4 regions of the Pseudomonas sp. LBUM1658 genome follow, and region 4 is predicted to be linked to each of the others. Evidence: predicted binding sites of a transcription regulator. Region 4 holds the regulator's gene; each other region holds the start of a gene.

The links. The regulator sigma-54, encoded in region 4, starts transcription at its own class of promoters, with help from an activator protein. The targets are predictions, from matches to a motif close to ANTGGCATNNANNTTGCTNT.
Region 1: a site for sigma-54 is predicted at 4,893-4,912, ahead of ACA064_RS22875 (flagellar hook-length control protein FliK). Genes of this name have one in related genera too.
Region 2: a site for sigma-54 is predicted at 5,099-5,118, ahead of ACA064_RS02810 (pilin). Genes of this name have one in related genera too.
Region 3: a site for sigma-54 is predicted at 1,775-1,794, ahead of glnK (P-II family nitrogen regulator). Genes of this name have one in related genera too.

What each region holds. Positions count from the first base shown of each region.
Region 1 covers NZ_CP166798.1:4,978,073-4,986,108, reverse strand. Annotated here, with positions in the region: gene fliH (flagellar assembly protein FliH) at 1-571, shown strand, start outside; gene fliI (flagellar protein export ATPase FliI) at 561-1,919, shown strand; gene fliJ (flagellar export protein FliJ) at 1,926-2,375, shown strand; gene ACA064_RS22890 (STAS domain-containing protein) at 2,462-2,767, shown strand; gene ACA064_RS22885 (SpoIIE family protein phosphatase) at 2,773-4,479, shown strand; gene ACA064_RS22880 (Hpt domain-containing protein) at 4,510-4,854, shown strand; gene ACA064_RS22875 (flagellar hook-length control protein FliK) at 4,970-6,196, shown strand; gene fliL (flagellar basal body-associated protein FliL) at 6,428-6,925, shown strand; gene fliM (flagellar motor switch protein FliM) at 6,935-7,903, shown strand; gene fliN (flagellar motor switch protein FliN) at 7,961-8,036, shown strand, end outside.
Region 2 covers NZ_CP166798.1:621,005-629,040, reverse strand. Annotated here, with positions in the region: gene ACA064_RS02835 (M90 family metallopeptidase) at 1-772, shown strand, start outside; gene ppa (inorganic diphosphatase) at 884-1,411, shown strand; gene ACA064_RS02825 (S24 family peptidase) at 1,644-2,354, shown strand; gene ACA064_RS02820 (PDDEXK nuclease domain-containing protein) at 2,651-3,664, opposite strand; gene ACA064_RS02815 (pilin) at 3,898-4,314, opposite strand; gene ACA064_RS02810 (pilin) at 4,619-5,035, opposite strand; gene ACA064_RS02805 (Fic family protein) at 5,515-6,663, shown strand; gene ACA064_RS02800 (exodeoxyribonuclease VII small subunit) at 6,777-7,019, shown strand; gene ispA ((2E,6E)-farnesyl diphosphate synthase) at 7,016-7,903, shown strand; gene dxs (1-deoxy-D-xylulose-5-phosphate synthase) at 8,017-8,036, shown strand, end outside.
Region 3 covers NZ_CP166798.1:6,610,572-6,618,607, forward strand. Annotated here, with positions in the region: gene ACA064_RS30555 (ammonium transporter) at 1-1,195, opposite strand, end outside; gene glnK (P-II family nitrogen regulator) at 1,230-1,568, opposite strand; gene ACA064_RS30565 (accessory factor UbiK family protein) at 1,991-2,251, shown strand; gene ACA064_RS30570 (HigA family addiction module antitoxin) at 2,502-2,807, opposite strand; gene ACA064_RS30575 (YifB family Mg chelatase-like AAA ATPase) at 3,184-4,677, shown strand; gene ACA064_RS30580 (aldose 1-epimerase family protein) at 4,766-5,980, opposite strand; gene ACA064_RS30585 (LysR substrate-binding domain-containing protein) at 6,192-7,112, opposite strand; gene ACA064_RS30590 (NorM family multidrug efflux MATE transporter) at 7,271-8,036, shown strand, end outside.
Region 4 covers NZ_CP166798.1:1,048,548-1,056,583, forward strand. Annotated here, with positions in the region: gene rapZ (RNase adapter RapZ) at 1-36, opposite strand, end outside; gene ptsN (PTS IIA-like nitrogen regulatory protein PtsN) at 39-503, opposite strand; gene hpf (ribosome hibernation-promoting factor, HPF/YfiA family) at 516-824, opposite strand; gene ACA064_RS04780 (RNA polymerase factor sigma-54) at 943-2,436, opposite strand; gene lptB (LPS export ABC transporter ATP-binding protein) at 2,664-3,389, opposite strand; gene lptA (lipopolysaccharide transport periplasmic protein LptA) at 3,389-3,934, opposite strand; gene lptC (LPS export ABC transporter periplasmic protein LptC) at 3,921-4,493, opposite strand; gene ACA064_RS04800 (KdsC family phosphatase) at 4,502-5,026, opposite strand; gene ACA064_RS04805 (KpsF/GutQ family sugar-phosphate isomerase) at 5,026-6,000, opposite strand; gene ACA064_RS04810 (ATP-binding cassette domain-containing protein) at 6,277-7,086, shown strand; gene mlaE (lipid asymmetry maintenance ABC transporter permease subunit MlaE) at 7,086-7,883, shown strand; gene mlaD (outer membrane lipid asymmetry maintenance protein MlaD) at 7,883-8,036, shown strand, end outside.

The DNA.
Region 1 (8,036 bases), 2.9 Mb from region 4:
CATCCGCCAGGAGGCTTATAACGAGGGCTTCGCGACCGGTGAGAAAGAGGGTTTTCACAGCACCCAACTCAAGGTTCGCCACGAAGCCGAAGTCGCCTTGAGTGCCCGGCTGGCCAGTCTTGAACGGCTGATGGGCAACCTGTTCGAGCCGATTGCCGACCAGGACTCGCAAATCGAGAAGGCCATGGTCGGGTTGGTCGAGCACATCACCCGGCAAGTCATTCAGCGGGAACTGGCAATCGACTCGACGCAGCTCGAACGGGTGATGCGCGAAGCGTTGAAGCTGTTGCCGCTGGATGCGGAGAATGTCCGGCTGTTTATCAATCCCCAGGACTTCGATCAGGTCAAAGCCCTGCGCGAGCGGCATGAAGAAAAATGGCGAATCGTCGAAGACGCCACGTTGCATCCCGGGGGCCTGCGGGTTGAAACCGCCCACAGCCGCATCGATGCATCGATCGAAACGCGTATCAGCCAGGTCATGGCCCAGCTCTTCGACCAGTTGCACGAGCAGGCTTTGCATCCGGCCGCCCCGGACCTGAGCGTCGAGCTGGACACCCCCGATGCGCCTTGAGCGAACCAGCTTCGCCAAGCGCCTGGGCAGCTACGCCGAGGCCACCGGGTTGCTCGGCCAGCCGATCCTTGAAGGACGCTTGTTGCGCATGGTCGGCTTGACCCTTGAAGCCGAAGGCCTGCGCGCCGCCATGGGCAGCCGCTGCGTGGTGATCAACGATGACAGTTATAACCCGGTGCAGGTCGAGGCCGAAGTCATGGGCTTCTCCGGCAACAAAATCTTTCTGATGCCGGTTGGCAGCGTCGCCGGCATCGCGCCGGGGGCGCGGGTGGTTCCGCTGGCCGATACCGGTCGTTTGCCGATGGGCATGAGCATGCTCGGACGGGTGCTCGATGGCGCCGGACGGGCGCTCGATGGTAAAGGCGGGATGAAGGCTGAAGACTGGGTGCCGATGGACGGCCCGACCATCAATCCGCTCAAGCGTAACCCGATCAGTCAGCCGCTTGACGTGGGCATTCGCTGCATCAACGGATTATTGACGGTCGGTCGCGGCCAGCGCCTGGGGCTGTTCGCCGGTACCGGCGTCGGCAAGAGTGTGCTGCTGGGCATGATGACCCGCTTCACCGAGGCCGACATCATTGTCGTCGGGCTGATCGGCGAGCGGGGGCGGGAGGTTAAAGAGTTCATCGAACATAGCCTCGGTGAAGAGGGACTCAAGCGCTCGGTGGTGGTCGCTTCGCCAGCGGACGATGCACCGCTGATGCGCTTGCGCGCCGCGATGTATTGCACGCGGATTGCCGAATATTTTCGCGACAAGGGCAAGAATGTCCTGTTGCTGATGGACTCCCTGACTCGCTTCGCCCAGGCCCAGCGGGAAATCGCCCTGGCCATCGGCGAACCGCCAGCGACCAAGGGCTATCCGCCTTCGGTGTTCGCCAAATTGCCGAAACTGGTGGAGCGCGCAGGTAACGCCGAGGCGGGCGGTGGTTCGATCACGGCTTTCTATACCGTGCTCTCGGAAGGCGACGACCAGCAGGACCCGATCGCCGACTCCGCGCGGGGTGTGCTTGACGGCCACATCGTGCTGTCACGGCGCCTGGCGGAAGAAGGGCACTATCCGGCCATCGATATCGAGGCCTCCATCAGTCGGGTCATGCCATCGGTGGTCAGCGCCGAGCACATGCAGCGCGCGCAACACTTCAAACAGCTCTGGTCGCGCTACCAGCAAAGTCGTGACCTGATCAGCGTCGGCGCCTATGTGCCTGGCGGCGATCGGGAAACCGATATGGCCATTGCCTTGCAGCCCGCGATGGTCACCTACCTGCGCCAGGGCTTGAACGACAACATCAGCAAGGGCGAGAGCGAAGCCCATCTCGCCTCGGTGTTCGCCCCCGCGGTCGGCGGTTAACGCGCCATGGCCAAGAGTCGTGCGGCGCGCCTGGCGCCAGTGGTCGACATGGCCGAAAGCGCCGAGCGCAATGCCGCCCAGCGTCTGGGACACTTTCAAGGCCAGGTCCGCCTGGCCGAAAGCAAGCTGGGAGACCTGGAACGCTTTCGCGGCGAATACCAGCAGCAATGGATCGAGCGCGGCAGCCAGGGCGTGTCCGGGCAATGGCTGATGAATTACCAGCACTTCCTCAACCAGCTGGAAACCGCGGTCGGCCAGCAGCGGCAAAGCCTGGTCTGGCACCAGAACAACCTGAACAAGGCCCGGGATACCTGGCAACAGGCTTATGCGCGGGTCGAGGGCTTGCGCAAGCTGGTTCAGCGCTACATTGATGAGGCGCGACAGCTCGAAGACAAGCGCGAGCAGAAGCTGCTGGATGAGTTGTCGCAGCGCTTGCCGCGCCAGGATCCGTATTGATCCTGTATTTCGGACTTTGCCAGTTGCCCCCGGGCCTGTAGGGTGCTAAACCATGTACAGATTGCCAATGACAAGGAAGCATTATCATGTCGGTTGAATCAGAAGTGTCACCGGACGGGCAAAAACTCACGATCTTGATCAAGGGTCGCTTTGATTTTGGCAAGCATCAGGAGTTTCGCGACTCCTACGAGAAACTCAATAAAACGCCAAGTGCGATTGTGGTGGATTTGAAAGACGCCACCTATCTCGACAGCTCGGCGCTGGGCATGCTGTTATTGCTGCGTGATCATGCCGGCGGAGAAAACTCCGACGTGCGAGTGATCAACGGTAGTTCGGACGTGCGCAAGATCCTCGCCATCTCCAATTTTGACAAACTCTTCGACATCAGTTGATCAGCATGCAATCAGGCTTCGAATCGCTGACGGTGCTGATCGCCGAAGACAGTGCGGCCGATCGTATGCTGCTGTCGACTATCGTCCGGCGCCAGGGCCATGCCGTGCTGACCGCCAGCAACGGTGCCGAAGCGCTGGCGCTGTTCGAGCAACAGCGCCCGCAACTGGTGTTGATGGACGCCATGATGCCGGTGATGGACGGTTTCGAGGCGGCGCGCCAGATCAAGCAATTGGCGGGCGAAACCCTGGTACCGATCATCTTCCTGACCTCCCTGACCGAAAGCGAAGCCCTGGCGCGCTGCCTGGAAGCCGGCGGCGATGATTTTTTGGCAAAGCCCTATAACCAGGTGATTCTGGCGGCCAAGATCAAGGCCATGGACCGTTTGCGCCGGTTGCAGGCCACGGTACTCGAGCAGCGCGACCTGATTGCCCGTCACCATAATTACCTGCTCAACGAACAGCGGGTGGCCAAGGCGGTATTCGACAAGGTGGCGCATTCCGGCTGCCTGAAGGCGCCGAACATTCGCTACCTGCAATCGCCTTATGCCCTGTTCAACGGCGACTTGCTGCTCGCTGCGTTTACCCCGGCGGGCGATATGCACGTGTTGTTGGGCGATTTCACCGGCCATGGCTTGCCGGCCGCGGTCGGTGCCATGCCGTTGGCGGAGGTCTTCTATGGCATGACTGCCAAGGGCTATGGCCTGTCGGAAACCCTGCGCGAGATGAATGCCAAGCTCAAGCGCATCCTGCCGGTGGATATGTTTTGCTGTGCGACCATGTTGTGCCTGAGTTTTCAGCGCCGCGCAGTGGAGGTCTGGAATGGCGGGATGCCGGACGGCTACCTGCATTGCTTCGCGACGGGCGAATGCACGCCGCTGCTGTCGCGGCATTTACCCTTGGGTATCCTGGGCGCGCAGGCCTTCGATGACCGGACTGAAGTCTTCCCCATGGCGCTCGGGGACCGGGTCTTCCTGCTGTCGGACGGAGTGATCGATACCTGCGACGCCAACGAACAGTTGTTTGGCGTCGAGCGCCTGGAGCAGGTGTTTGCCGCCAATCGACAGCCGGATCGACTGTTCGAGGAAATCGAGCAGGCGCTGAGGGATTTTCGCGGGGAGGCCCACGACGATGTGAGCATGGTCGAGGTGAGCCAGTTGGAGGCCGCGCAGCTGACCCCTCCGGTGATGGTCTATTCCGACAGTGGCCAGTCCTGCCCGCTGGATTGGTCGGTGAGTTTCGAATTTCGCGCGGCCACCCTCAAGCGTTTCAATCCTTTGCCTTATTTGTTGCAGTTGTTGCTTGAAGTGCATGGCCTGCGAGCGCAAAGCGGTGCGCTCTACAGTGTGATGGCCGAGCTCTATTCCAATGCCCTGGAGCATGGAGTGCTGGGGTTGGATTCCAGCATCAAAAGCGATGCCCGAGGTTTTGCACACTACTACCAGCAGCGCAATGCCCGTCTGGACGAACTGCAGGAGGGTTATGTGCGCGTGCATTTGCAGGTCGTGCCAAGGGGCGAGGGTGGATCTCTGGTGGTTCGGGTCGAGGACAGTGGCGAGGGCTTTGATGTGCAGCGAGTCATGGCCGGACCCCTCGATGTCGACCGGTTGTCGGGGCGTGGCCTGAACTTGATTCGGCAGTTGAGCCATAGCGCGAGCTGGTCTGACGATGGTCGAAGTGCCCGCGTAGAGTTTTCCTGGGAGGCTCTGGCATAATCCGCGAATTCTTGATCAGGGAGCGAACAAGTGGCTGAGATTCATCTGGACCACGAAGTGTTGAGCGCATTGCGGGAAGTCATGGAGGACGAATATCCGCTGCTGTTGGATACCTTTCTTGCGGATTCGGAAGAGCGGTTGCTGCAGTTGCACAAAGCCGATGATGCAGACCAATTGATCCTCGCCGCCCATAGCTTTAAAGGCAGTAGCAGCAATATGGGTGCTGTCCGTCTCGCCGAGTTGTGCCATCAACTTGAGCAGCGAGCCAAACAACCGTCGCTGGGTGGTATCCAAAAGCTGGTGGCAGAAATAGATGGAGAGTTCGCTATCGTCCGGCCTCTGTTCAAGGAGGAGCGTCAGCGCTTTCATTGTTGAAAAACGCCGCCCGGCGGTTTTCGGCACCATCCACTGAACCTGGCCCGACCTTTGCTCTGTCTTTGCTAAAGAGCCTGCAACTGTGTCAACGATCCCACTGCAGCGGAGACCGTCTATGCCCCTTTCCCCGAACATGCTTCTTCAGGCCGCGCCCACGGCCAAGCCCCAGGCTGCGTCCGCCAATAACCAGGCAACCGCTGCCGGGCCTGGGGATAAGTCTTCAGATTTTTCCCGGGTCTTTGCCAAAGAGGCTCAGGACAAGCCTGCCGCCACCGGGGAGGGAGCTACTCGACCGGCACGCGACAAGCAGGATGCGGTCACCGATAAGGCTGCCGCCCCGCAGCCGGCAGTTGCCGATAGCGGCAATTCCTTGCCTGGCGATCAGGCGGTCGAAGCGGATGAAAAGGTTGCCACCGATACCGCGTCGGCGGACAGTGTTGCTGTCGATTCGGCCTTGGTCCCGGCATCGACGCAAGCCGATACTGCGGTTGAGGCGGCGCTGGCTGCCGCAACTGCCTTGGCGGTTCAGGCCGATGCCGATTTCGATCCTGAAGCCGATCCCCTCGATGCGTTACCGGCGTTGCGTCTGGCCCTGGAGCAGGGCGGGCATGTCTCGGCTTCCAGTCAGGCGCAAGGCAAGACTCCAGCGCCGGCGGCGGAGCTGACCCCGGCGCAGAATTTCGCCAATGCGATGGCGGGCATGCTGGAGCAGGCGGATAGCGGCAGTACCGAACAGGGTACGGACAAGGCTTTTAGTGGCTTGATCGATGAGGGTCTCAAAGACCTGAACAATGCCTCCAGCGATACCCGGGTCGATGACTTCGCCAACCGTCTGGCGGCATTGACCCAGGCTGCCACGCCAAAGACTGCCAATGCGCTGCCGGTGAATCAACCGTTGGCCATGCATCAAAGTGGCTGGACCGAAGAAGTGGTCAACCGGGTCATGTACCTGTCCAGTGCCAACCTCAAGTCAGCCGATATTCAGCTGCAGCCGGCCGAGCTGGGCCGTCTGGATATTCGGGTGAACATGTCCGCCGATCAGCAGACCCAGGTGACCTTCATGAGTGGTCATGCGGTGGTGCGTGAAGCACTGGAAGGGCAACTGCACCGTTTGCGCGACATGTTCACCCAGCAGGGAATGGGTCAGGTCGACGTCAACGTGTCCGATCAATCCCGGGGCTGGCAAGGTCAGGAGCAGGCCCAACAGGGGCAGGGTGGGCGTACCAGCGCCAGCGGTGGTCGTCTGGATTCGGCGGATGAAGAATTGCCGAGGAGCGTGGCCGAAGTGGCTGCTGCTACCACCACAGTGCTGGGGTCCAGTGCGGTGGATTATTACGCCTGAGTGAATCTGCGGTGCCTGTGAAAAGATCGCAGCCTGCGGCAGCTCCTACATGGGACCGCGTACACCCTGGATATCCAGGCATGCGCTAATCCGTAGGAGCTGCCGCAGGCTGCGATCTTTTGCTCTATCCATACCCCCCAAGATCCTTTCTCCTACAGACAACTCTGGCATAACACTTGCTCTTGCCTTGCCGTGGGACTGTGAAAACCCGAATAGTGACGGATTATTGGCATGGCGAAGAGCGAAGCAGTAAAAGACCCCGCCGGGAAAGGCAAACTCAAGCTCATTCTGCTGATTGTTCTGGCTTTGCTGCTGGTTGTCGGAGTGTCCATCGGCGCAACCTGGTACGTCATGCACAGCGCCAAGAGCAAGCCTGAAGCCACTACCGATGTCGTCAGCCTCATCAAGCCCGCGGCCATCTATGAGTCGATGGCCCCGGCCTTCGTGGCCAACTACAACCACAACGGTCGTCAGCGCTACATGCAGGTGAGCATCACTATGCTGGCGCGTAATCAGGCCGATCTGGATGCGCTGAAAATCCACATGCCGGTGATCCGCAACAACCTGGTCATGCTCTTTTCCGGGCAAAGCTTCGAGACCCTGGCGACCCCGGTCGGTCAGGAGATGCTACGCCAGAAGGCGACTGCCAGCGTGCAGGAAGTGGCGCAGAAAGAAGTGGGCAAAGTGGTGGTCGAGCAGTTGCTCTTTACTAACTTCGTACTGCAGTAGGAACACGACATGGCCGTGCAGGACCTGCTGTCCCAGGATGAGATCGATGCGCTGTTGCATGGTGTCGACGACGGTCTGGTACAGACCGATAACGCTGCCGAACCCGGCAGTGTCAAAAGCTATGACCTGACCAGCCAGGATCGCATCGTCCGCGGACGCATGCCGACCCTGGAAATGATCAACGAACGTTTTGCCCGCTACACCCGCATCAGCATGTTCAACATGCTGCGCCGTTCCGCGGACGTTGCCGTCGGTGGCGTGCAGGTGATGAAGTTCGGCGAATACGTGCACTCGCTGTATGTGCCGACCAGTCTCAACCTGGTCAAGATCAAGCCGTTGCGCGGCACCGCATTGTTCATCCTCGACGCCAAGCTGGTGTTCAAACTGGTGGACAACTTCTTCGGCGGCGACGGCCGTCACGCGAAGATCGAAGGTCGTGAATTCACCCCCACCGAATTGCGCGTGGTGCGCATGGTGCTGGAGCAGGCCTTTATCGATTTGAAGGAAGCCTGGCAGGCGATCATGGAAGTGAACTTCGAGTACATCAACTCGGAGGTCAACCCGGCCATGGCCAACATCGTCGGGCCGAGCGAAGCCGTCGTAGTCTCGACCTTCCACATCGAACTCGATGGCGGTGGCGGCGATCTGCACGTGACCATGCCGTACTCGATGATCGAGCCGGTGCGGGAAATGCTCGATGCCGGCTTCCAGTCGGATCTCGATGATCAGGATGAACGTTGGGTCAACGCCTTGCGCCAGGATGTGCTGGACGTCGATGTGCCGCTCAGCGCGACGGTCGCGCGTCGTCAGTTGCGTCTGCGGGACATCCTGCACATGCAGCCCGGTGATGTGATCCCGGTGGAGCTGCCGGATGAATTGATCATGCGCGCCAACGGCGTACCGGCCTTCAAGGTCAAGCTGGGCTCCCACAAGGGCAACCTGGCGCTGCAAGTGATTGAGCCGATCGTGCGCCGTTAAGCGGCTCGCACACCCTTAGCTTTTTTTGAATGCTTTTTTGCCCGCCGAGGACCACTGATGGCTAATGACGATGTAATTTCCGCGGAAGATCAGGCCTTGGCTGATGAATGGGCTGCTGCGCTGGGAGAGTCCG
Region 2 (8,036 bases), 430 kb from region 4:
CAAGCATCCCGTTGCTGCGCAAACCTGGCAGCGAGTGCGTGAACACCTGAGCTTTCTCGATGGCCTGAGCGACGCCGAAGACCAATGGCTGCGCGAGTCCAGCGTGCTGTTCCTGCAAGCCAAGCACCTCACCACACTGACCGGTGTTGAACTTCACCAAGAGGAGCGGCTGTTGCTGGCGGCACAGGCGCAATTGCCGCTGTTGCATCTGGGGGAACTGAACTGGTATCAGGGATTTCACGAAATCGTGCTGTATCCGGACGACTTCGTCAGCCCCCAGCGGCATCGCGATGCCAGCGGCGTCGAGCATGAGTGGAACGGTGAACACAGCGGCGAAGCCTGGCAACAGGGCCCAGTGATTCTGGCCTGGCCCGGAGTCCTTGCCAGCGGCGGCTGGGAAGGTTACAACTTGGTCATCCACGAACTGGCGCACAAACTCGACATGCTCAACGGCGACGCTAATGGCCTGCCGCCACTGCACAGCGACATGCGCGTCAGTGAATGGTCAGCGGTGATGCAACAGGCCTATGACGACCTCAATCGCCAACTGGATCGCAATCCGGACGCCGACACACTGATCGATCCATACGCCGCGGAAAATCCCGCCGAGTTCTTTGCCGTCACCAGCGAGTATTTCTTCAGCGCTCCGGACCTGCTCAATGGCGCCTATCCGCAGGTCTACCGGCAATTGCAGCTGTTTTATCGTCAGGACCCACTGGCCCGACTCAAGCAACTGCAGGCAGTCCATCCGGACTACCGGGTACACGACTAAGGTCTACACGACCTCTGGTACGTGGCATCGACGGCGGAATATGCCTATAATCGCCGCCACTTTTAGGTCAATCCGGCCAAGTCCTTTGGCCAATCACGGGGGCACCGCCCAATGAGCTACAGCAAGATTCCGGCTGGCAAAGACCTGCCGAACGACATCTACGTCGCCATCGAGATTCCGGCCAACCACGCGCCGATCAAATACGAAATCGACAAAGACAGCGACTGCCTGTTCGTTGACCGTTTCATGGCCACCCCAATGTTCTACCCGGCCAACTACGGTTTCATCCCCAATACCCTGGCCGACGACGGTGACCCCCTCGACGTGCTGGTCGTGACCCCTTACCCGGTTGCTCCGGGCTCGGTGATCCGCGCACGTCCAGTCGGCATCCTGCACATGACCGACGATGGCGGCGGCGATGCCAAAGTGATCGCAGTTCCACACGACAAGCTGTCCCAGCTGTACGTCGACGTCAAAGAGTACACCGACCTGCCAGGTCTGCTGCTGGAGCAGATCAAGCACTTCTTCGAGAACTACAAAGATCTCGAAAAAGGCAAATGGGTGAAGATCGAAGGTTGGGGCGACGCAGAAGCCGCTCGCACCGAGATCATGAAGTCGGTTGCAGCCTATAAAGGCTGAGTCTGCCTTCACTCGCAAGCGTCGCAGCATTAAAAAACCCCGGTTATCCGGGGTTTTTTATTGGCTTGAATAACACCACAACCCACCCAACCCTCGGCAATTAAACACAAATAGTACTACCCGTTTATATCGCAGTTAATACCTTCAAAAACAGCTTAAACTTTACTAACTAATTCCTATAAAAATTGAACGCTTTGTTTATTTAAACAATTATCGCTCCTCCGTAAAATCCGTGGTCATGAATACATCCGGCGATCGCTTCAAGGCACTCCTCAAAGAGGTCAACCTCAAGCCCACAGAATTTGCAAAGTTTTGCAATGCAAAGCCTCAGCACGTGAACAACTGGTACAAACGCGGCGTCCCTCTCTGGCGCATGGACGAATTTGCCCGGCTGTTATCCGTCAACAGCAAGTGGCTGTACAACGGCGAAGGGCCGAAGTACCCAACTAAATTTGCAACAACAGAAACTATCGGCGTTTATAACGACAACCTGCAATACACGGATGTAGACATCCCTTGTTATAAAGAAGCTTCCACCCAAGCAGATTCAAACACCATCGAAATAACCGGTCACTGCGTGCGATTGCCGAGGCACTATCTGGAATCACTGGAGGTTGATCCGGATAAAGCCGTTTGCGCACCAATGATCGGCAACAACATGGCGGAAAAGATTCAGGACGGCTACACCATCGCCATTGACCGGGGCCTGACCCAGATCGTGGACGGCGAAATCTACGTCCTCCAGCACCAGGGCAGGCTGCGCGTGAACTACCTGTACCGACTCCCAGCTGACGCGCTTCGACTGTGCAGCCACAACAACTCCGAATACCCGGATGAAATATTCAGCGCCGAACAGATCAAGGCGCAGAACATCCAGGTCCTGGGCTGGGTATTCTGGTGGTCGACACTCAACAAACGCCGCCCGAACCTACTGTCCAAGTGAGCCTTGGGCCGGTTGTTCATCACGCGATAGCTCTGGATCGCCCTTTGGGCTGGGAATTTTTCAAAAAAATCAGTATGCTGCGCCCCACATTTGCGAATCGACCGTCCAGCACGGCCAGATCGCCCCGACGCGGCAGATGATTTTCTCGCCAAGTCCCACAGCCGGACGCAAGATCCGGGTGTACGTTTTGAAGGCTGGCGCGGCTTACCAAAAATGAGCCAAGCCAGTCCCCGAGAAGCCGGCCACAAGCCGGCTTTTTAATGCCCGAAATAAAGTGATTCACGACGTGAAATCGCTCAGACCTCATCTGCATTCAGCGCATAAAACTCATGCAACTTGGCCTGCAACAGCTTCTTGTCCGGCAGCTGAGTTTGATATTCTGCGATCAATGCTGGCGAAAGTGAACGGTTGAGAGCGTACTCGACGACCTCATCATCTTTGCTGGCGCACAGCAAAACCCCGAGCGCCGGGTTTTCATGGGGTTTGCGGACATTACGATCCAGAGCCTCAAGATAGAAATCCAGCTTGCCCAGGTACTCTGGCTCGAAGCGACCGACCTTTAGTTCTATCGCCACCAGGCAATTCAGCCCTCGATGGAAGAACAGCAAATCCAACGCAAAATCGCGACCTCCCACCTGCAACGGATACTGCGAGCCGACGAAACAAAAATCCCTTCCCAACTCGATCAGAAAATCCCTGAGCCTTCGCAGCAACCCACCATGCAAATCAGCCTCGACATGCCCATGCGCCAGGTCGAGAAATTCGACCATGTACGTGTCCTTGAACACACTCAAGGCTTCTGGATGCATTTGTCTCACCAATGGCGAGACTTTTGCCGGACTTATGACGGAGCGCTCAAATAGCGCGGCCTTGAACTGGCGCTCAAGCTCCCGGCTCGACCATTTCTCCTGAATCGCCATCCGCAGGTAAAACTCGCGCTCTTCCGGGCGTTTGCTTTGGTTGAGGATGATCAGGTTTTGGGTCCAGGGTAATTGTCTCAGCAGTGCTGAGACTTTTGCGTCATGCCTGTACGCCTCGTAAAACTGGCGCATACGGAAGAGGTTAGGACGTGTAAAGCCACGCAATCCGGGCTGAGTGCGCGCGAGGTGAGTAGCCAATTGAGCTACCACGCCATCGCCCCACTCCGCGGCCTCGATCTTGCCGCTGATATAGGCCCCTACCTGCCAGTGCAGCTCGATCAACTCCGTATTGACAGCCTGCACCGCTCGCTGCCGAGCGGCAACAATCAGCTGGGTGATTTCGTTAAAGCTTGCATCCGGGGACGGGGTATTGGAGCTGAGGTCATTCACGTGAGGGCGTTCCTGTTCAGAAGACAACGCCCTTTCTAGTACTCCCACCCCTTACAAAATGAAAATCACAAAGTGTGTCGAAGTGAAACGATCCTACAAAGAACCAGGATTGGAAAGTGTAAATCCAGGGCGACCGGTCATAAGCACTTATAACGACTTGAAAAAAAAGACCATCAGTGAAATTCACTGATGGTCTTTGGCGATTCGAAGCTCTGCCTATGAAAGTCTTTTTATTAGACTCCAGGGCAGGCTTTAGTCGCATACTTCGCTGCGCCACTGTACTTGCAAACCCAATCACCAGTGGTGGCGGTTCGCGTCCAGGTAATATTACCTGCCGCTGCCGCGGCATTTTTAAGGGCACATGCGATTGTGCCGGCACCAGTAGTTGCCCCGGTAGCCGTAATGTCGCAGTTGTCGGTACTAGATTTCAATCCAATTATTTCGGCAGCGGTGGCACCGGTGATAGTAGCCCCATTCCCTTCAATGACCACGGCTTCATACATGGCCTTGCCAGAAGAAATCTCCGCAAGCCCGGCTACGACTTTGGCTCTGGCCATGTAATCCGAGTAAGCCGGGATAGCAAAGGTAGCCAAAATGCCGATGATCGCAACAACGATCATGAGCTCGATGAGCGTAAAACCTTTCTGCATGGATTTCAAAGGGACTTCCTTCTAGGCGACGATTTAATGGTGTAGAGCATTTTATTTATTTTCGGCGCAAGCGTCATGCCAGCTTCGGCTGAGCTTTGGGATCTCGCGGGATGACACAATCTGACCGGCAATGGCACTGACGTTGCGCAATCCTGCCGGCAATCGTAGTCCGAAAATGGAAGGGGTAAATCCAGCGCTGCCGATCTTAAGTACTCATGACGACTTGAAAAAAAGACCATCAGTGAAATTCACTGATGGTCTTTGGCGCTTCGAAGCTCTGGCTATGAAAGGCTTTTTGTCAGTCTTAAGGTACAACAGGTCCAGGGCAGCCTTTAGTCGCATACTTCGCCAGGCCACTGTACGCGCAAGACCACGCACCGGCGGTGGCGGTTCGCGTCCAGGTAATATTACCTGCCGCCGCCGCGGCATTTTTAAGGGCACATGCGATAGTGCCGGCACCATCAGCTGCCCCGGTAGTCGTAATGGTGCAGTTTTCGGTACTAGCTTTCAATCCAATCACAGGGCCGGAGGTGATAGAAGCCCCATTCCCTTCAATGACCACGGCTTCATACATGGCCTTGCCAGAAGAAATCTCCGCAAGCCCGGCTACGACTTTGGATCTGGCCACGTAATCTGAATAAGCAGGGATAGCAAAGGTAGCCAAAATGCCGATGATCGCAACAACGATCATGAGCTCGATAAGCGTAAAACCTTTCTGCATGGATTTCAAAGGGACTTCCTTCTAGGCGACGATTTAATGGCGTTGAGGATTATATTTATTTCCGGAGCAAGCGTCATGCCAGCCTCGGCTGAGTTGTGAGATCTCGCGGAATGACACAATCTGATCGGCAATGGCCATCCTGGCATGCGTCAGATCGTGCCTGGCCACGTATTGGCCCAGCCTGGCCCATGCCAGATGGTCAGCGCGCATTTGCGTTGGGAAGGGCCGAAGAGAGTTCATTAGCGTTCCTGCTACAACATGCCCAATGGACGCAACCTTGGCAAGCCCATAAACATCGTCGCGCCGTGCAAGGATCTTTTTATCCTCTCCTCGTGTCGCCACGCCGAAAGATCCTTAGCAACGGCTGAGCCCCCCTCGCCTATGAATCCCTAGACGATGAGCCAAATACCCCACACAATCGGCTCACAAAATGAGCCGAATAAACCCCTTATTCGGCTCATCGTTCAGAGTACGAGCCCATGAAACACCCACGCTGGATCTGGCAACAACCTGACTGGCCGCGTTTCCACTCGCAATCGGAGCGCCTGGCGCCCTTGTTGCGCGAGTGCGGGCAGGCGCAAGGACGGTTGTTGGGCATGTCCGGTTCAGCAGGTAGAGACTTCAGCGCGCAAAGCGAGCTGGACGCGCTGTTGCAGAACATCGTGACCTCATCCGCCATTGAAGGCGAGCAGTTGAACGTCGGTTCGGTGCGCTCCTCTCTGGCCCGTCGCTTGGGCATGGAACAGATCGACGGCAATTACGTGAGCAAGCGTAGTGAGGGACTGGCGGAGTTGATGCTGGACGCGACCCAGCATGTCGACCCGCCACTGACTCTCGCGCGCTTGTTGCATTGGCATGAATGGCTGTTTCCCGCTGAAGACGACGGAATCATTGCGCGACACATTCGAGTTGGCGCACTGCGTGGCGATGAACCGATGCAGGTGGTATCGGGTCGCCTGGACAGGCCCACTGTGCATTTCGAAGCCCCTGCGCGCCAAGGCCTGGAACAGCAGCTCGACGTCTTCCTTGACTGGTTCGAAACCAGCCGTAGCCAACCCCAGCTCGATCCCCTGTTGCGGGCAGGCATCGCTCACTTCTGGTTCGTCACGCTCCACCCCTTTGACGACGGCAACGGTCGCCTGACTAGGGCTATCACCGACCTGGCCCTCGCCCAGGCCGAAGACGAGGCCATCCGCTTTTATGCCATGTCGGCGAGCATTCTCGACGATCGTTCCGGCTACTACCGTGTATTGGAAACCAGCCAGAAAGCCACCCTGGATATCACTGACTGGCTCGAATGGTTCCTGCAGACGTTATTGCGCAGCCTGCAACAAGCCATGGCCCGTATCGAGTTGGTACTCGGCAAGGCCCGCTTCTGGCAGAACCACCGGAGTCAGGCTCTGTCCTCGGAACAGGCCAAGGTGCTCAACCGCCTGCTGGATGGTGGCGAGAAAGGATTTGAAGAGGGAATCAGCGCCGCCCAGTACCAGGCCGTGGCAAAAGTCTCCAAGGCCACTGCAACTCGCCACTTGGCCGACCTGCTGGACAAGAGTTGCTTGATCCGTTTGCCCGGCGGCGGCCGTAGTACCCGCTACCAGATCAACTATCCGGGCGATGGAAAACGCTGAATCGGTGAGCCGCGCGCAAGGCACTCCAGGTCCATCTATACGTCCACTCATTTGCCCAAAAAGCCTCTCTCTGCTAGTGTCGCGCCGGTTTACCGTCAACCGGAATTGCCGCCATGGCCCGCAAAAAAGCTGCACTGGATTTCGAACAATCCCTCGCTGACCTGCAAACGCTGGTTGAGCGGCTGGAGAACGGCGAGCTGTCGCTGGAAGACTCGTTGACGGCCTTCGAGCAAGGCATCGGTCTGACCCGCGATTGCCAGGCGGCGCTGGCCCAGGCTGAGCAGAAGGTGCAAATCCTGCTGGAACGCGATGGCGAGCTGGCCGAGGAACCCTTCGACCCGGAACAGCCGGAATGATTGCCGCTTATCAGGCCAGCAGTCAGGCCCGGGTCAATGCTGCACTGGAAACCCTGTTCCGCGCGCCAAGCCCCGAGCTGGCCCGTCTCTATGAAGCCATGCGCTACAGCGTGATGAATGGCGGCAAACGTGTGCGGCCGCTGCTGGCTTACGCGGCCTGCGAAGCCCTCGGTGGCGCAGCGGAACAAGCCAATGGCGCCGCCTGTGCGGTGGAGTTGATTCACGCTTATTCGCTGGTGCATGACGATTTGCCAGCGATGGACGACGATGATCTGCGTCGCGGCCAGCCGACTACTCACAAGGCTTTCGACGAAGCCTGCGCGATTCTCGCCGGTGACGGCCTGCAAAGCCTGGCGTTCAGTGCCTTGCTCGACCCGCAGCTGAGCGTTGTGGATAGTGATACCCGTTTGCGCATGGTCAGCTCCCTGGCGTTGGCGGCGGGTCCGGCGGGCATGGTTGGCGGTCAAGCCATCGACCTCGGTTCGGTCGGTCTCAAGCTCGATCAGCAAGCACTCGAATACATGCATCGGCACAAGACCGGCGCGCTGATCGAAGCCAGCGTCAAGCTCGGCGCCCTGGCCAGTGGTCGTGCGCAACCAGACGAACTGAAATCCTTGCAGACCTATGCCCAAGCCATCGGCCTGGCGTTTCAGGTGCAGGACGACATACTCGATGTCGAGAGTGATACCGCGACACTCGGCAAACGTCAGGGCGCCGATATCGCCCGGGACAAACCGACCTACCCGGCCCTGCTCGGCCTGGACGCGGCTAAAGCCTATGCCCTGGAGCTGCGCGATCAAGCTTTGCACGCCCTGCGACCGTTCGACGCGGCGGCCGAGCCGTTGCGGGGCCTGGCGCGCTATATCGTTGAACGTCGCAGCTAAAACCGTGGCTACGCCCGAATGCATATTGTTGGCCAACTTCCGAGCTCTGCGTGGGCAGCTTGCGATCCATAAGGTAAACTGCCGCCTCTTCTATACCTATAACGATTCGCCTGATGCCCACGACGTTTCATGA
Region 3 (8,036 bases), 1.2 Mb from region 4:
CGACGCCTTTGCATTGAATCCAGACTTGCGCCGCGATATCCGTCACGGTGCCGAAACCGCCCAGCGAAGGAGCGGCGAACACACCGGTGAGGATCGCGCCGAGGATACCGCCGATACCGTGCACGCCGAAGGCATCCAGGGAGTCATCGTAGCCCAGCTTGCGCTTGAGGGTGGTGGCGCAGAAGAAGCAGACCACACCGGCGGACAGACCGATTACCAGAGCACCCATCGGGCCGACGGTGCCTGCTGCCGGAGTGATAGCAACCAGACCGGCTACTACGCCGGAAGCGATACCCAGAGCGCTTGGCTTGCCGTGTGTGACCCACTCGGCGAACATCCAGCCCAGGGCGGCAGCAGCGGTCGCGATCTGAGTCACCAGCATGGCCATACCGGCCGTGCCGTTGGCCGCCGCGGCGGAACCTGCGTTGAAACCGAACCAGCCGACCCACAGCATCGCGGCACCCATCAAGGTGTAACCGAGGTTGTGCGGGGCCATTGGAGTGGTCGGGAAGCCTTTACGCTTGCCCAGCACCAGGCAGGCGATCAGACCGGCTACACCGGCGTTGATGTGCACCACGGTGCCGCCAGCAAAGTCCAGCACGCCCCAGTCCCACATCAGGCCGCCGTTACCGGACCAGACCATGTGCGCGATCGGTGCGTAGACCAGGGTGAACCAGATACCCATGAAGATCAGCATGGCGGAGAACTTCATCCGCTCGGCGAAGGCACCGACGATCAGCGCTGGAGTAATGATGGCAAAGGTCATCTGGAAGGTGATGAACACCGCTTCAGGGAACAACGCCGCAGGCCCGGTCAGGCTCGAAGGGGTGACACCGGCGAGGAACGCCTTGCCCATGCCGCCGAAGAAGGAGTTGAAGTTGACGACGCCCTGCTCCATGCCGGTCGTGTCGAACGCGATGCTGTAGCCATAAATGACCCACAGAATGCTGATCAGACCGGTAATGGCGAAGCACTGCATCATCACGGATAGAATGTTTTTCGAACGAACCATGCCGCCGTAGAACAGCGCAAGGCCGGGAATCGTCATGAACAGCACAAGCGCTGTCGAGGTCATCATCCAGGCAGTATCGCCGGAGTTGAGGACTGGGGCTGCCACTTCGTCTGCCGCCATAGCCAGGCCGGGCATTACGAGGGACAACAGGGCTCCTAGCCCTGCGAATTTACGCAGAGTCATATTGTTTTTCTCCTGGGGCGTTGGGTTTGGCGGCTTAGATTGCGTCGGTATCGGTTTCGCCGGTACGGATGCGAATAGCCTGTTCCAGATTGACCACGAAGATCTTGCCGTCACCAATCTTGCCGGTGTTGGCCGCCTTGGTTATCGCCTCGATAACCCGATCAAGATCCTTGTCGTCAATGGCGACATCAATCTTCACCTTGGGCAGAAAATCGACCACATACTCCGCGCCGCGATACAGCTCGGTGTGACCCTTCTGCCGCCCGAAGCCTTTGACCTCAGTAACGGTAATGCCCTGCACGCCGATCTCGGACAACGACTCGCGTACGTCGTCCAGTTTGAACGGCTTGATGATGGCAGTGACTAGCTTCATGAAAACTCTCTCCCGAATTGGTGGACTTGCCCCAGGAAAACAAACCCGACTCAAGTCTAAGCGCAGTGCCTGGCTTTGTAACGCATCGTCGGCCTTGCTCGGCCACACCGATGCCCGCTAACCACTGCTGACGAAACACTTCCCCGCTCCGCCTGCCGCACTGCATTCGTCACAGCGACTGCATCAGTGCATGGGTCATCAAGGACTAAGCAGAAAGCTTGCCATCTCCTGAAAACCCTCTGAATTCAATCCCTTGGTCGCAACTGCAAGCGTCTGCTCAACACTGGCGCAACAGATACGCACAACAACGGTGCGTGACTGCCCGGCTCCATGCGCGAAAAGCGTGCAGCCTGCCTGCGTCAATGACTATAGACACTGCGTGATACACTGCCCGCATCTGATACTCAGGACACCTGACTCCCATGCTCGCGCCAAAAGACCTCCTCGACGCCCTGAGCGGCCACGCTTCGCGCCTGTTCAGCGGCGACACCGCGCTGCCCCGCAACGAAATCGAAAGCCAGTTCAAAGCCCTGCTGCAAAGCGGTTTCAGCAAGCTTGATCTGGTAAGCAGAGAAGAATTCGACAGCCAGATGGTGGTCCTGGCGCGCACCCGAGCCCGGCTGGAAAGCCTGGAAGCCAAGGTTACCGAGCTTGAGGCGAAGCTGAGTCCGCCAGCGGAGTAGTCCCGCAACAAACCCCCTGTGGGAGCGAGCTTGCTCGCGATAAGGTCGGAACGACCTTCCAGCAATCTCGAACACTGCTACATCAGCGAGTCCGGGGTTTATGCGTTGCTGGTCATATGTTGCCCGAGGGGGAGCGCCCCCGAAGTGCAACCCCTGCACCTTGGTAGAAACGCGCCTCAAGGTTGCTTCAATCGTTTTAAGCTCTAAAAGAACGAACCCCACGCCTTGGGCATGGGGTTCGACAGGCATGTCAGGCGCAGTGTGGAAGGCGTTCAACCTGATCCCGGATTGCGGCCCCTCGCTCGATTTCAGTTTTGCGCAGATCGTATGTCGATTGCAGGTTCAGCCAGAACTCGGGAGTGGTGTTCAGGCAAATGGAAAGCCTGAGCGCCACATCGGCGCTGACGCCGCGGCGCTGAAGCACAATGTCATTCACCGTTGGGGTGGATACATTCAGCGCCCTGGCCAAAGCCGCTGCCGTAAGACCCAAAGGCTCCAGGTATTCCTCTTTAAGGATTTCGCCGGGGTGAACCGGGCGCATCTCGGTTCGGCTCATTCATGGCCTCGCTTCCAGTTGCGACCGCTGCGCGGTCATTCGCCGGCAAGCCCGCTGCCACAGGTACCGCAGCGAATTGAAGGGATTAAACCAGCGCCTGTCAGCTAACAGAAGTCTATGGCTGGACGATCAAATGTGGCGAGGGAGCTTGCTCCCGCTCGGCTGCGAAGCAGTCGTAAAACCGGCGGATGCGTTCATTCTAAAGAAACCGTGATAGCTGGTTTCAAGCAGGTTAATAACTTGTCCCCTCATCTGCAAACCGATCATTGATACGTCTTGTAAACGTCTGCTGTGGCTTTACACCGCAATCTCATTGCAACTCAACTACCCTTCCAAAACCGCAGGAAGCGGTTCTCGCACCCTCAAGGAATGATCTATGTCTCTGGCCATCGTCCACAGCCGCGCCCAAATCGGCGTGGAAGCGCCTGCCGTTACCGTCGAGGTCCATATGGCCAACGGCTTGCCATCCCTGACGCTGGTCGGCTTACCGGAAGCCGCCGTCAAGGAAAGCAAAGACCGGGTGCGCAGTGCGATTCTCAATTCAGGCCTCCAATATCCGGCACGTCGCATCACCCTGAATCTTGCTCCGGCCGATCTGCCAAAGGACGGCGGGCGCTTTGATCTGGCGATTGCCCTGGGGATTCTCGCGGCCAGCGTGCAGGTCCCGACCTTGACCCTGGACGATGTGGAGTGCCTTGGGGAACTGGCGCTGTCTGGCGCCGTGCGGGCGGTACGTGGCGTGCTGCCGGCGGCCTTGGCCGCACGCAAGGCCGGACGAACACTTGTGGTACCGCGCGCCAATGCCGAAGAGGCTTGCCTCGCTTCGGGATTGAAGGTGATCGCGGTAGATCACTTGCTGCAGGCAGTCGCGCACTTCAATGGCCACACGCCTATCGAGCCTTTTGTTTCCAACGGCTTGCTGCTGGCGAACAAGCCTTATCCCGACTTGAGTGAGGTCCAGGGCCAGTTGGCCGCCAAACGAGCCTTGCTGATTGCTGCAGCGGGCGCTCACAACCTGCTGTTCAGCGGCCCTCCGGGTACCGGTAAAACACTTCTGGCCAGCCGCTTGCCCGGTTTGCTGCCACCGCTGGACGAAAATGAAGCGCTGGAGGTCGCAGCGATTCAATCGGTCGCCAGCCATGTGCCCTTGAGCCACTGGCCCCATAGACCGTTTCGCCAACCCCATCATTCGGCATCCGGCCCGGCGCTGGTGGGCGGTGGCTCGAAACCACAGCCGGGGGAGATCACCCTCGCCCACCATGGCGTGCTGTTTCTCGATGAATTGACGGAGTTTGAACGCAAGGTGCTGGAGGTTTTAAGAGAGCCGCTGGAGTCCGGCCATATCGTGATCTCCCGGGCCCGCGATCGAGTACGTTTCCCGGCGCGGTTCCAATTGGTCGCTGCGATGAACCCCTGCCCTTGCGGCTACCTCGGCGACCCCGGCGGCCGTTGTCGTTGCACGCCGGAACAAATTCAGCGCTATCGCAACAAACTCTCCGGCCCGCTGCTCGACCGCATCGACCTGCACCTGACCGTCGCCCGCGAAACCACTGCGCTCAACCCCACGCCCCAACCCGGGGATGACACCGCCAGCGCTGCCTTACTGGTCGCCAACGCTCGCGAGCGGCAGCAACGGCGGCAGGGTTGTGCCAATGCCTTCCTTGACCTGCCGGGCCTGCGCCAACACTGCAAGTTATCCACAGCCGACGAGAACTGGCTTGAGTCAGCTTGCGAACGTTTGACCCTGTCGTTGCGGGCAGCCCATCGACTGCTCAAGGTGGCGCGAACGTTGGCGGACCTTGAGCAGGTCGACATGATCAGTCGGGAGCATCTGGCTGAGGCGTTGCAGTATCGGCCCACGAGTCAGTAAGCCGCGCTTGTAATCATTTTTTGAAGAAAACCTTCATTTCTAATCGTTTTTCTCAACGAATAATCGATTTTTCAGGTTTTCCTCACTTTTACTCCTTGCTCAGATCCACCAACGGCGTCTGCCGCACTTCGGTCTCACGCCCGTTTTGAATCTCACTAACCCGCTTCAACGCTTTATCCACAGCCGGCTTATCCGCCAACAAGCTATAGCTGATCTGGAACTGCTTCTGCTGTTTGGCCCCGATGCTCGGCACCAGGTTCAGCGGCCGCTGATACCGTCGGTTGTAGGAGAAGCTGGTACCCGGCTCCAGGCCGGTAACGTAGCCCTGGCCTTGGGTGTCGGTGTTTTTCCACAGGGAGAACACTGGTAATTGCTCGGTGTTGAAACCGACCGCTACGCCCAGGCTGCCCGCCTTGTTATGCAGAACGGTGAGTGTGTCGCCCTTGGCGTCCGCGTAGGGCACCACGTTGTAGACGGTCTCGTCGTAGTCCTTGGTCGGTCCTCGGTAGGTTTGCCAGTCAGACAAATCCGCTTTCGCCTTGTCGTTGAACGGTGAGACTTGTTTCACTGGCGCGGCGAATCGTGCGCCCTGTTCAAGAAATGGCGTGCTGAAGTTGCTGTGGTAGAGCGCCTGGTATTCCTTCGGATAGTCGCCGTTGTTGGTCAGTGTGTCGTTGAGTGCGAAGCGCGCGCTGCCGGGTTCGGTCAGCAACTCCGTGACAATTGAAAAGTCGACTTTCTTGAAGGCTTGCTCTTTGAGCTCACCGCGCAGGCTGATGGCATAGGGTGGTTTTTCGTCGATATGCAGGGTCACCTTGTTCGCCGGGATGTTTGCGGCGCGGCCATGCAGGGTCAGCAGTTCGCCGTTGTCCATGCCGGGGTGACCGACCCATTCGTAGCCGCAGCGGGCGACCAGTTCGTTGAAGCCTTCCAGCCAGCCCAGTCCGCCCCGACCGTTGAGTTCAATGAACGCTGGATTGACCACTTCCTTGACCGGCGAATCCCAGCCCATGCGCACATCGCCCACCGACGCCTGCAGCACGTTCATGCCGCGGGTCGGCACTACCGACAATTTCATCACGCCGTTGTCGATGTCGACGATGCTGACGCCCTCCTGGCGACCGCCATGCAGTGTGCGCAGGGTCACGGAGAATGGCTGGGCGGTTTTTACTCCCAATTGTTCGCTGGTGATCTGGAAATTTTGCGCGGCTTTGTCGGTATCGAGCAGTACGTAGTCCCAAGCCATGGCGTGAGAGGCAACAGTCAGTGTGCTGAGGGCAAGCATCAATTTGAACGGGGTCATGGGAAAGCCTTTCTTGGAGTTGTGCAATTTTTATAGCGCTGATGAAACGATTCAGCAAGTATAAAAACCCACAGTTGAACGCCAATCGAGCTTTGGCAGCGGATTCGCCACGGCGCGGATTTCGGGAATTTGAGGTGCTTGTGCTGACGTCTTCGCGGGCAAGCCCGCTCCCACAGGGTTTATACGCTCGCAATCACGAGGCGTGATCGTTTCAGCTCAAGCACTCGACCTCCGGCAACACCATTGCCTGGACTTCGCTCTGGAGAAAATCGCTGAGCCGGCGCAGTCGTTCGCCGCCGGGGCGGGTTTTCGGCCAGACCAGGTAATAGTTCTCGCCACTGGCCACCGCCGTCGGCCACGGCAGGCTCAAGCGCCCTTGGGCGACGTCTTCGGCGACCATCAGCAGGTCGCCCATGGACACCCCATAACCTCGGGCGGCGGCGATCATGCCCAGCTCCAGGGTGTCGAAGACCTGCCCACCCTTGAGCGACACCTGCCCGGACAGGCCCATGCGCTCCAGCCAGTTGCGCCAGTCACGACGATCCGGTGTCGGGTGCAGCAGTTCGGCGCTGGCTAGCCGTGCGGCGTCCCATGGCTGATCGCTCAACAGGTTCGGCGCGCCTACTGGGATCAACAGTTCGGGAAACAGATAGCTGGCCTCCCAATCCGGCGGAAAGTGTCCATTGCTGAGCAGCACCGCGCAGTCGAAAGGCTCCTGGTTGAAATCGACCGAGTCGACATCCATCCAGGCGCTGGTCAGTTGCACTTCGTTTCCCGGCTGCAAATGCCGGAAACGGCTGAGGCGCGCCAGCAGCCAGCGCATGGTCAAGGTCGATGGAGCCTTCATGCGCAGGATGTCATCCTCGGCGCGCAAAGTATTGCAGGCCCGCTCCAGTGCCGAGAAGCCTTCACGGATCCCGGGCAGCAACAGGCGCGCGGCTTCGGTCAATTGCAGATTACGGCCACTGCGTTGAAACAGGCGGCAGGCGAAGTGATCTTCCAGGGTGCGAATGTGTCGGCTGACCGCGCTCTGGGTGATCGACAGCTCCTCGGCCGCTCGAGTAAACGAACTGTGTCGCGACGCCGCTTCAAAAGCGCGCAAGGCGTAAAGAGGAGGAAGACGACGGGACATCAGGAAAGCTCCTATAGCGCAATGTGGAAACCTCAGCAGAAACTCTCAAGCATGAGTTTTAATCATGTCACCGATCGTTTTTATCCCTTTGTGCGAATCGCTGCAAGCGCCGAGAATCAACCCTTCCAGTTCACTTTGAATAATCGAGTCTGATGATCATGCAGCATCCAGCACGTATCGAACTCTGGGCCATCCTGCGGCTGGCCGGGCCGCTGATCGCCTCGCAGTTGGCGCACATGCTGATGGTGCTCACCGACACTCTGATGATGGCCAAGCTCAGCCCCGAAGCCCTCGCCGGTGGTGGTTTGGGCGCGGCCAGTTATTCGTTCGTGTCGATTTTCTGCATTGGCGTGATTGCCGCGGTAGGCACCCTGGTTGCCATTCGCCAGGGCGCCGGCGACATCGAAGGTGCCGCCCGCCTGACCCAGGCCGGGCTCTGGCTGGCCTGGCTGATGGCGCTGGTGGCCGGTTTGCTGCTGTGGAATCTCAAGCCGGTGCTGCTGCTGTTCGGCCAGACTGAAAGCAACGTTCACGCGGCCGGCCAGTTCTTGCTGATCCTGCCGTTCGCCCTGCCCGGCTATCTGAGTTTCATGGCCTTGCGCGGGTTCACCAGCGCCATTGGCCGCGCGACTCCGGTGATGGTCATCAGCCTCGGCGGCACCGTCGCCAACTTTCTGCTCAACTATGCGTTGATCACCGGTATGTTCGGCTTGCCGAAGCTGGGGCTGATCGGGATTGGGTTGGTCACGGCAATCGTCGCCAACTGCATGGCCCTGGCGCTGGCCTGGCATATTCGCCGGCATCCGGCTTACGACGCTTATCCGCTGCGTCAGGGTCTGTCGCGGCTCAACCGCCAGTACCTGCGCGAGCTGTGGCGTCTGGGCCTGCCGATCGGTGGCACCTATGCGGTAGAAGTCGGCCTGT
Region 4 (8,036 bases):
TGAGCCGGATCGGCCGCTGACGATGATCAAGCGCATGATTAGGGACCGTTCTGCTCATCCAGGACAACCTGGTACAGGGCTTCGTTGGTTGCGGCGCTGCGAAGTCTTTCGCGCACTTCCTTGCGGTCAAGCATGCTGGCAATCTGCCGGAGCAGTTCCAGGTGCGCATCGGTAGCCGCTTCCGGGACCAGCAGGACAAACAGCAGGTCGACCGGGGCGCCATCGATGGCGTCGAAATCTATGGGGGCGTCCAGGTGCATCAAGGCACTGGTGGGCGACGTGCAGCCCTTGAGACGGCAGTGTGGGATGGCTATGCCGTTGCCAAACCCGGTGGAACCGAGTTTTTCACGGGCAATCAGACTCTCGAAGACATCTTGCATCTCCAGATCCGGCACTTCGCGGTGGATAAGGTTGGCAATTTGCTCGAGTGCGCGCTTTTTACTGCCGCCCGGCACGTTCACCAAAGAACGGCCGGGGGTCAGGATGTTTTCAAGTCGGATCATGGGTAGGGGATGTTAGCGACCGGTTGCGCCCTGAAGGAGGCTCTGGGTCTTTTCCTTATGCTTTTTGAGTTGGCGATCAAGCTTGTCGGTGAGCAGGTCGATAGCGGCATACATGTCCGTATGCTCAGCGTTGGCGACCACTTCTCCGCCGGGAATATGCAGCGTGGCTTCGATTTTCTGCAGCAGCTTCTCGACATTCATCGTGACTTGCACGTTGGTGATCTTGTCGAAATGCCTCTCCAATCGGTCGAGTTTTTCGCCGATATAGGTGCGCAGAGGTTCGGTTACTTCCAGTTGGTGTCCACTGATGTTGACTTGCATACAGCTTCTCCTTCGTTGCCAGTGCATAAGGCGGCAGGCTGGCTTGCCTGCCACTAGGCTGTGTCCGAAAACCGTCAGAGTTCTCAAACACACCCTGGAACGCTGGTGGCGTGGCCCGTTACATCAACCGCTTGCGTTCGCTCGAAGGCGCAATCCCAAGGGATTCGCGGTACTTGGCGACGGTGCGGCGGGCTACCTGAATGCCTTGTGCCTCCAGTAAACCAGCGATCTTGCTGTCACTCAACGGCTTTTTCTGATTTTCCGCCGCAACCAGTTTTTTGATGATCGCGCGAATCGCTGTGGACGAGCATTCACCGCCTTCAGAGGTGCTGACGTGGCTGGAGAAAAAGTATTTCAGTTCGTAGATACCCCGGGGGGTATGCATGAATTTTTGCGTGGTCACCCGGGAAATCGTCGACTCGTGCATGCCGACCGCTTCGGCGATATCATGCAGGACCAACGGTTTCATCGCCTCATCGCCGTATTCGAGAAAGCCGCGCTGGTGCTCGACGATCTGGGTGGCGACTTTCATCAGGGTTTCGTTGCGGCTTTGCAGGCTCTTGATGAACCAGCGCGCTTCCTGCAGTTGGTTGCGCATGAAAGTATTGTCGGCGCTGGTGTCGGCGCGGCGGACGAACCCGGCGTACTGCGGGTTGACCCGCAGGCGCGGCACGGATTCCTGATTCAGCTCCACCAGCCAGCGCTCGTTGTCCTTGCGCACGATCACATCGGGGACGACGTATTCGGCTTCACTGGATTCGATTTGCGAGCCAGGGCGCGGGTTGAGGCTTTGCACCAGCTCGATGATCTGCCGCAGCTCGTCTTCCTTGAGCTTCATGCGACGCATCAGCTGGCTATAGTCGCGGCTGCCGAGCAGATCGATGAAGTCGGTGACCAGGCGCTTGGCCTCGGTCAGCCAAGGGGTCTTGGCCGGCAGTTGCCGCAGTTGCAGCAACAGACACTCGCTCAGGTTTCGCGCACCTATCCCGGCCGGCTCGAATTGCTGGATGCGATGCAGGACGGCTTCGATTTCGTCCAGTTCGACGTCCATTTCCGGGTCGAAGGCTTCAAGGATTTCCTCGAGAGTCTCGTCCAGGTAGCCCTGATTGTTGATGCAATCGATCAGGGTCACGGCAATCAGGCGATCGGTGTCGGACATCGGTGCCAGGTTCAGTTGCCAGAGCAAATGGCTTTGCAGGCTCTCACCGGCCGATGTGCGGGTGGTGAAATCCCACTCGTCGTCATCGTTGCTCGGCAGGCTGCTCGCGCTGGTCTGGTAAACGTCTTCCCAGGCGGTGTCGACCGGCAGTTCATTGGGGATGCGTTCGTTCCAGTCGCCTTCCTCGAGGTTGTCCACCGTCGGGGCGGTTTCCTGGTAGGAGGGTTCCTGAACATCGGCATTGGGTTTCTGCTCGACGTTGTCGGCCAGAGGGTCGGCGTTATCGAAGTCGTCGCCATCTTCCTGGCGTTCGAGCATCGGATTGGACTCCAGGGCCTCCTGGATTTCCTGTTGCAGGTCCAGGGTCGACAATTGGAGCAGGCGGATGGCCTGTTGCAGCTGAGGTGTCATCGTCAGCTGCTGGCCCATTCTCAAGACTAGCGATGGTTTCATGGCAGGGGCTTAACACCTTATTCGCCGGCGCGCATGCGCCATCCACTACAGGGCGCCGGAGCGCCAAACATAAGCAAATTATATGCCTGAAATCGCAGTGTTTGCCTAGAGCGCTGTAACAATAAAAAAGTATAAGGTTTTGTTGACACTGGCGCTCCGGCAATGGCTGAACACCTGAATCGAGTGTTTGCCCCAAAACGCCTGCCACTGGCCCCACACCTCAAGGCTTACAGGCGGAACTCATGGCCCAGATACACTTCCTTGACCAGTTCGTTGGCCAGGATGGTCTCGGAGTCGCCTTCGGCGATCAGTTGACCGTCGTTGACGATGTAGGCGGTCTCGCAGATATCCAGGGTTTCACGGACGTTGTGGTCGGTGATCAGAACGCCGATGCCCTTGGCCTTCAGGTGGTAAATGATCTGCTTGATGTCGCCTACCGAAATCGGGTCTACGCCGGCGAAAGGTTCGTCGAGCAGGATGAATTTCGGCGATGTAGCGAGGGCCCGGGCAATTTCCACCCGGCGGCGTTCACCACCGGACAGGCTCATGCCCAGATTGTCGCGGATATGGTGGATGTGGAATTCCTCCAGCAGGCTTTCCAGCTCCTTGCGACGATCAGCCTTGTCGAGCTCCTTGCGGGTCTCGAGGATGGCCATGATGTTGTCGGCGACCGAGAGTTTGCGGAAGATCGACGCTTCTTGCGGCAGATAGCCGATGCCAGCCCGTGCCCGACCATGCATTGGCTGGTGGCTGACGTCCAGATCGTCGATGAGTACCCGACCCTGATCGGCCTGGACCAGGCCGACGATCATGTAGAAGCAGGTGGTCTTGCCAGCACCGTTCGGACCGAGCAGGCCGACGATCTGACCGCTGTCGATGGACAGGCTGACGTCGCGCACGACCTGGCGGCTCTTGTAGCTCTTGGCCAGATGCTGAGCTTTCAGAGTTGCCATTACGGGGCCTTTTGCTCGTCGGTTTTCTTCTTCGGCTGGATCACCATGTCGACTCGCGGACGTGGCGTGGTCACCGAGGCACCGGTAGCGCGGCCGGCATTGGCGACCTGCTTCACGGTGTCATAGACGATTTTCTCGCCTTCGGTGGTATTGCCTTCGTTGATCACTTTGGCTTTGTCGATCAGCACGATGCGATCTTTCGATGCGTGGTACTGGATGGTCACGGCATAGGCCTTGACCGGCTCCGGATCACCGGCCTTCTGCAGCTGTTCGAAGTAAGCCAGGTTGCCGACGGAGGTGACCACGTCGACTTCGCCCGAAGGCGCGCGGGTGATGGTCACGGTGTTGCCGGTGATCTTCATCGAACCCTGGGTGATGATGACATCGCCCTTGTAGGTGGCAATGCCTTGCTTGTCGTCCAGTTGGGCGTCGTCGGCCTGAATGCGGATTGGTTGATCTCTATCAGTCGGCAGAGCCCAGGCGCTCGCGCTTCCCAGTGCTGCGCTCAGGCTGAGCAAAATAGGGAGGGTTTTAACGAGACTCATACTGTCCTCTTACGTTAGATAGCAGGTGTATCCTGCTTTCTTTCAAATACGCTTTCATGCCATTGCCAGTCGACACGCCACCAGCGCCGTCGATTCTAACGGCTTGCTCGGTCTGCGCATATTCCTGCTGAGGGAATACCGTCATGCGACTGCTGGTAATAATCGTCGTGCGGTTTTTATCGTCGGTACGTGCGATACGTACCGAGTCAATCAATTCGACTTCAGTGCCACCAGAATTGACCTCGCCACGCTCACTCTGGACGTGCCAGGGATAAGCCGTGCCGCGATACAGGTTCAGGTCGGGCTTGGTCAGCAAGGTCACATCGGTTGCTTTCAGATGTTCGACCTTGTCCGAAGTCATTTCGTACTGCAACTTGCCATCAGGCAGAAACTGCACGCTGTGGGCATTGATGGCGTAGTAGTCAATGGCCGTTGCGTCGACGACAGTCGGCGGGCGCTCCATGAAGCGTTCCGGGCTGATGTTCCAGTAGCCAACGGCCGCAAACAGCGCGGCAATGGCCGTGAACATCAAAATATTACGAACTTTTTTGCTCAGCATAGGTGGCTCTACAGGTAAGCGGCGTTGGCTGCTTCAAGGTTGCCTTGGGCGCGCAGGATCAGCTCGCAGAATTCGCGTGCAGCCCCTTCACCGCCACGGGCCTGGGTAATGCCGTGTGCATGTTCGCGGACGAAACTGGCGGCGCTGGCCACTGCCATGCCCAGACCCACGCGACGAATCACCGGCAGGTCAGGCAGGTCGTCACCGAGGTAGGCAACTTGTTCATAGCTCAGGTTGAGTTGCGCGAGAAGCTCGTCGAGCACTACCAACTTGTCTTCGCGGCCCTGATAAAGATGAGGGATTCCGAGGTTTTTTGCGCGGCGCTCGACCACCGGGGTTTTGCGGCCGCTGATAATAGCCGTCTGCACGCCGGATGCCATAAGCATTTTGATGCCTTGGCCGTCGAGTGTGTTGAATGTCTTGAATTCGCTGCCGTCTTCGAGAAAGTACAGGCGGCCATCGGTCAGCACGCCGTCGACGTCGAAAACCGCCAGTTTGATGTGTTTGCCGCGCTGCAACAGATCGGTGCTCATTATATTACTCCCGCACGCAGCAAATCGTGCATGTTCAAGGCGCCAACCGGCCGGTCTTCGCTGTCGACCACCACCAGGGCGTTGATTTTATTGTCTTCCATTATTTTCAGGGCTTCGGCGGCGAGCATCTCGGCCCGTGCGGTCTTGCCATGAGCAGTCATCACTTCGTCAATGATGGTGCTGTGGATGTCAATGGTGCGATCCAGTGTGCGGCGCAAGTCGCCATCAGTGAATATCCCGGCCAGGCGTCCGTCGGCCTCGAGCACCACGGTCATGCCCAGACCTTTGCGAGTCATTTCCATCAAGGCATCTTTGAGCAAGGTGCCGCGCTGCACGTGCGGCAACTCCGTACCGGCGTGCATGACGTTTTCCACTTTCAGCAGCAGGCGACGACCCAGGGCACCGCCCGGATGGGAAAAGGCGAAATCTTCGGCGGTGAAGCCCCGAGCTTCAAGCAGGGCGACAGCCAGTGCATCGCCCATGACCAGCGCGGCGGTGGTCGAAGAAGTCGGCGCCAGGTTCAGCGGACAGGCTTCGTGCTCGACATTGACATTGAGATTGACCTCGGCAGCCTTGGCCAGCGCCGAGTCGGGATTGCCGGTCAGGCTGATCAACTGGATACCCAGGCGTTTGATCAAGGGCAACAGCGTGATGATTTCATTGGTGGAACCGGAGTTGGACAGTGCGAGGATAATGTCATCGCGCGTAATCATGCCCATGTCACCGTGGCTGGCTTCAGCCGGATGGACGAAAAAGGCGGTGGTGCCGGTGCTGGCCAGGGTGGCTGCTATTTTGCTGCCGATGTGCCCGGATTTGCCCATGCCGACCACCACCACACGGCCTTTGCTGGCCAGAATCATCTCGCAAGCGCGTACGAAATCTGCGTCGATATGGGCCAGCAAGCCTTGTACGGCTTCAAGTTCGAGGCGGATGGTGCGTTGTGCTGATTGAATCAGGTCGCTGGATTGGCTCATGACAGAAGTCGAATACCCTGATGAAAAGGCGGCGATTATAACGGTAATGATCGATTCCCTCACACAAGTTCGTCAGGCTTTATGTGAGAGGTTCTGCCGAACCGCTCCATTGGGCCGCTTTTTGCCTGTCCGCTTGCTGAACAGGCTTGGCTTCGGCCTTGGGCGCTCTGCGTCAGCAGTGATATAGTTCGCCGCCTGTTCGGCCTGCCCGGGATCTTTGTGCTTTTGGTAGGGAGCCAGGCGTCCAAGTGAGAGGCTGCATCGCAAGGAGTTTAGATGAGTGCCGATAACGCCTACGCGGTCGAGCTGAAGGGACTGTCCTTCAAGCGCGGTACGCGCAGCATTTTCAATAACGTCGATATTCGCATTCCGCGGGGCAAGGTCACCGGCATCATGGGACCTTCCGGCTGCGGCAAAACCACACTGCTGCGCCTGATGGGCGCGCAGTTGCGGCCCAGCAGCGGCGAAGTCTGGGTCAATGGCCAGAACCTGCCGAAGCTTTCGCGCAGCGATCTGTTCGACGCACGCAAGCAAATGGGCGTGTTGTTTCAGAGCGGTGCACTGTTCACGGATCTGGATGTTTTCGAGAACGTCGCCTTTCCATTGCGCGTTCACACCCAGTTGCCGGATGAAATGATCCGCGACATCGTCTTGCTGAAATTGCAGGCGGTGGGGTTGCGTGGCGCCATCGATTTGATGCCGGACGAGTTGTCGGGCGGCATGAAGCGTCGCGTCGCGCTGGCGCGAGCCATTGCGCTCGATCCGCAGATCCTCATGTATGACGAGCCCTTTGTCGGTCAGGACCCTATCGCCATGGGCGTGCTGGTGCGCCTGATCCGTCTGCTCAACGATGCCCTGGGGATCACCAGTATCGTGGTTTCCCACGACCTGGCCGAGACCGCGAGCATTGCCGACTACCTGTATGTGGTCGGCGATGAACAGGTATTGGGGCAGGGGACTCCGCAAGAGTTGATGAACTCCGATAACCCACGCATTCGTCAATTCATGACCGGCGAACCGGATGGCCCGGTACCGTTTCACTTTCCGGCGCCGGATTACCGCGCAGATCTTCTGGGGAAGCGCTGATGCGCAGGAAATCACTGATTGAGAGGATTCGCCTCTTCGGTCGCTCGGCAATCGATATAGTCGAAGTGCTCGGGCGTTCGACACTGTTTTTGTTTCATGCATTGCTTGGTCGCGGTTCGGTTGGCGGCGGGTTTGGCCTGCTGGTCAAACAACTGCATTCGGTGGGCGTGATGTCCCTGGTGATCATAGTGGTCTCCGGGGTGTTCATCGGCATGGTGCTGGCGCTGCAAGGCTTCAACATCCTGTCCGGCTACGGTTCGGAGCAGGCGGTCGGGCAGATGGTTGCGCTGACCTTGCTGCGCGAACTGGGGCCGGTGGTCACGGCTTTGTTGTTCGCCGGGCGTGCCGGTTCGGCCCTGACCGCCGAAATCGGCAACATGAAATCCACCGAGCAACTTTCCAGTCTGGAAATGATTGGTGTGGACCCGCTCAAATACATCATTGCCCCGCGCCTTTGGGCCGGTTTCATTTCCCTGCCGCTGCTGGCGATCATTTTCAGCGTGGTAGGGATCTGGGGTGGCTCCTGGGTGGCTGTCGACTGGCTTGGCGTGTATGAAGGTTCCTACTGGTCGAACATGCAAAACAGCGTGAATTTCAGCGACGATGTGCTCAATGGTGTGATCAAAAGCATCGTTTTTGCCTTTGTAGTGACCTGGATTGCCGTATTCCAAGGCTATGACTGCGAGCCCACATCCGAGGGGATCAGCCGTGCCACCACCAAGACCGTGGTGTATGCCTCATTGGCCATTCTCGGCCTGGATTTTATTTTGACCGCCTTGATGTTTGGAGATTTCTGATGCAAAACCGCACCCTGGAAATCGGTGTCGGCCTTTTCTTGCTGGCTGGCATCCTGGCTTTGCTGTTACTTGCGTTGCGGGTCAGTGGTCTGTCCCCGACCTCGAGCAGCGACAGCTATAAACTTTATGCGTATTTCGACAATATCGCCGGTT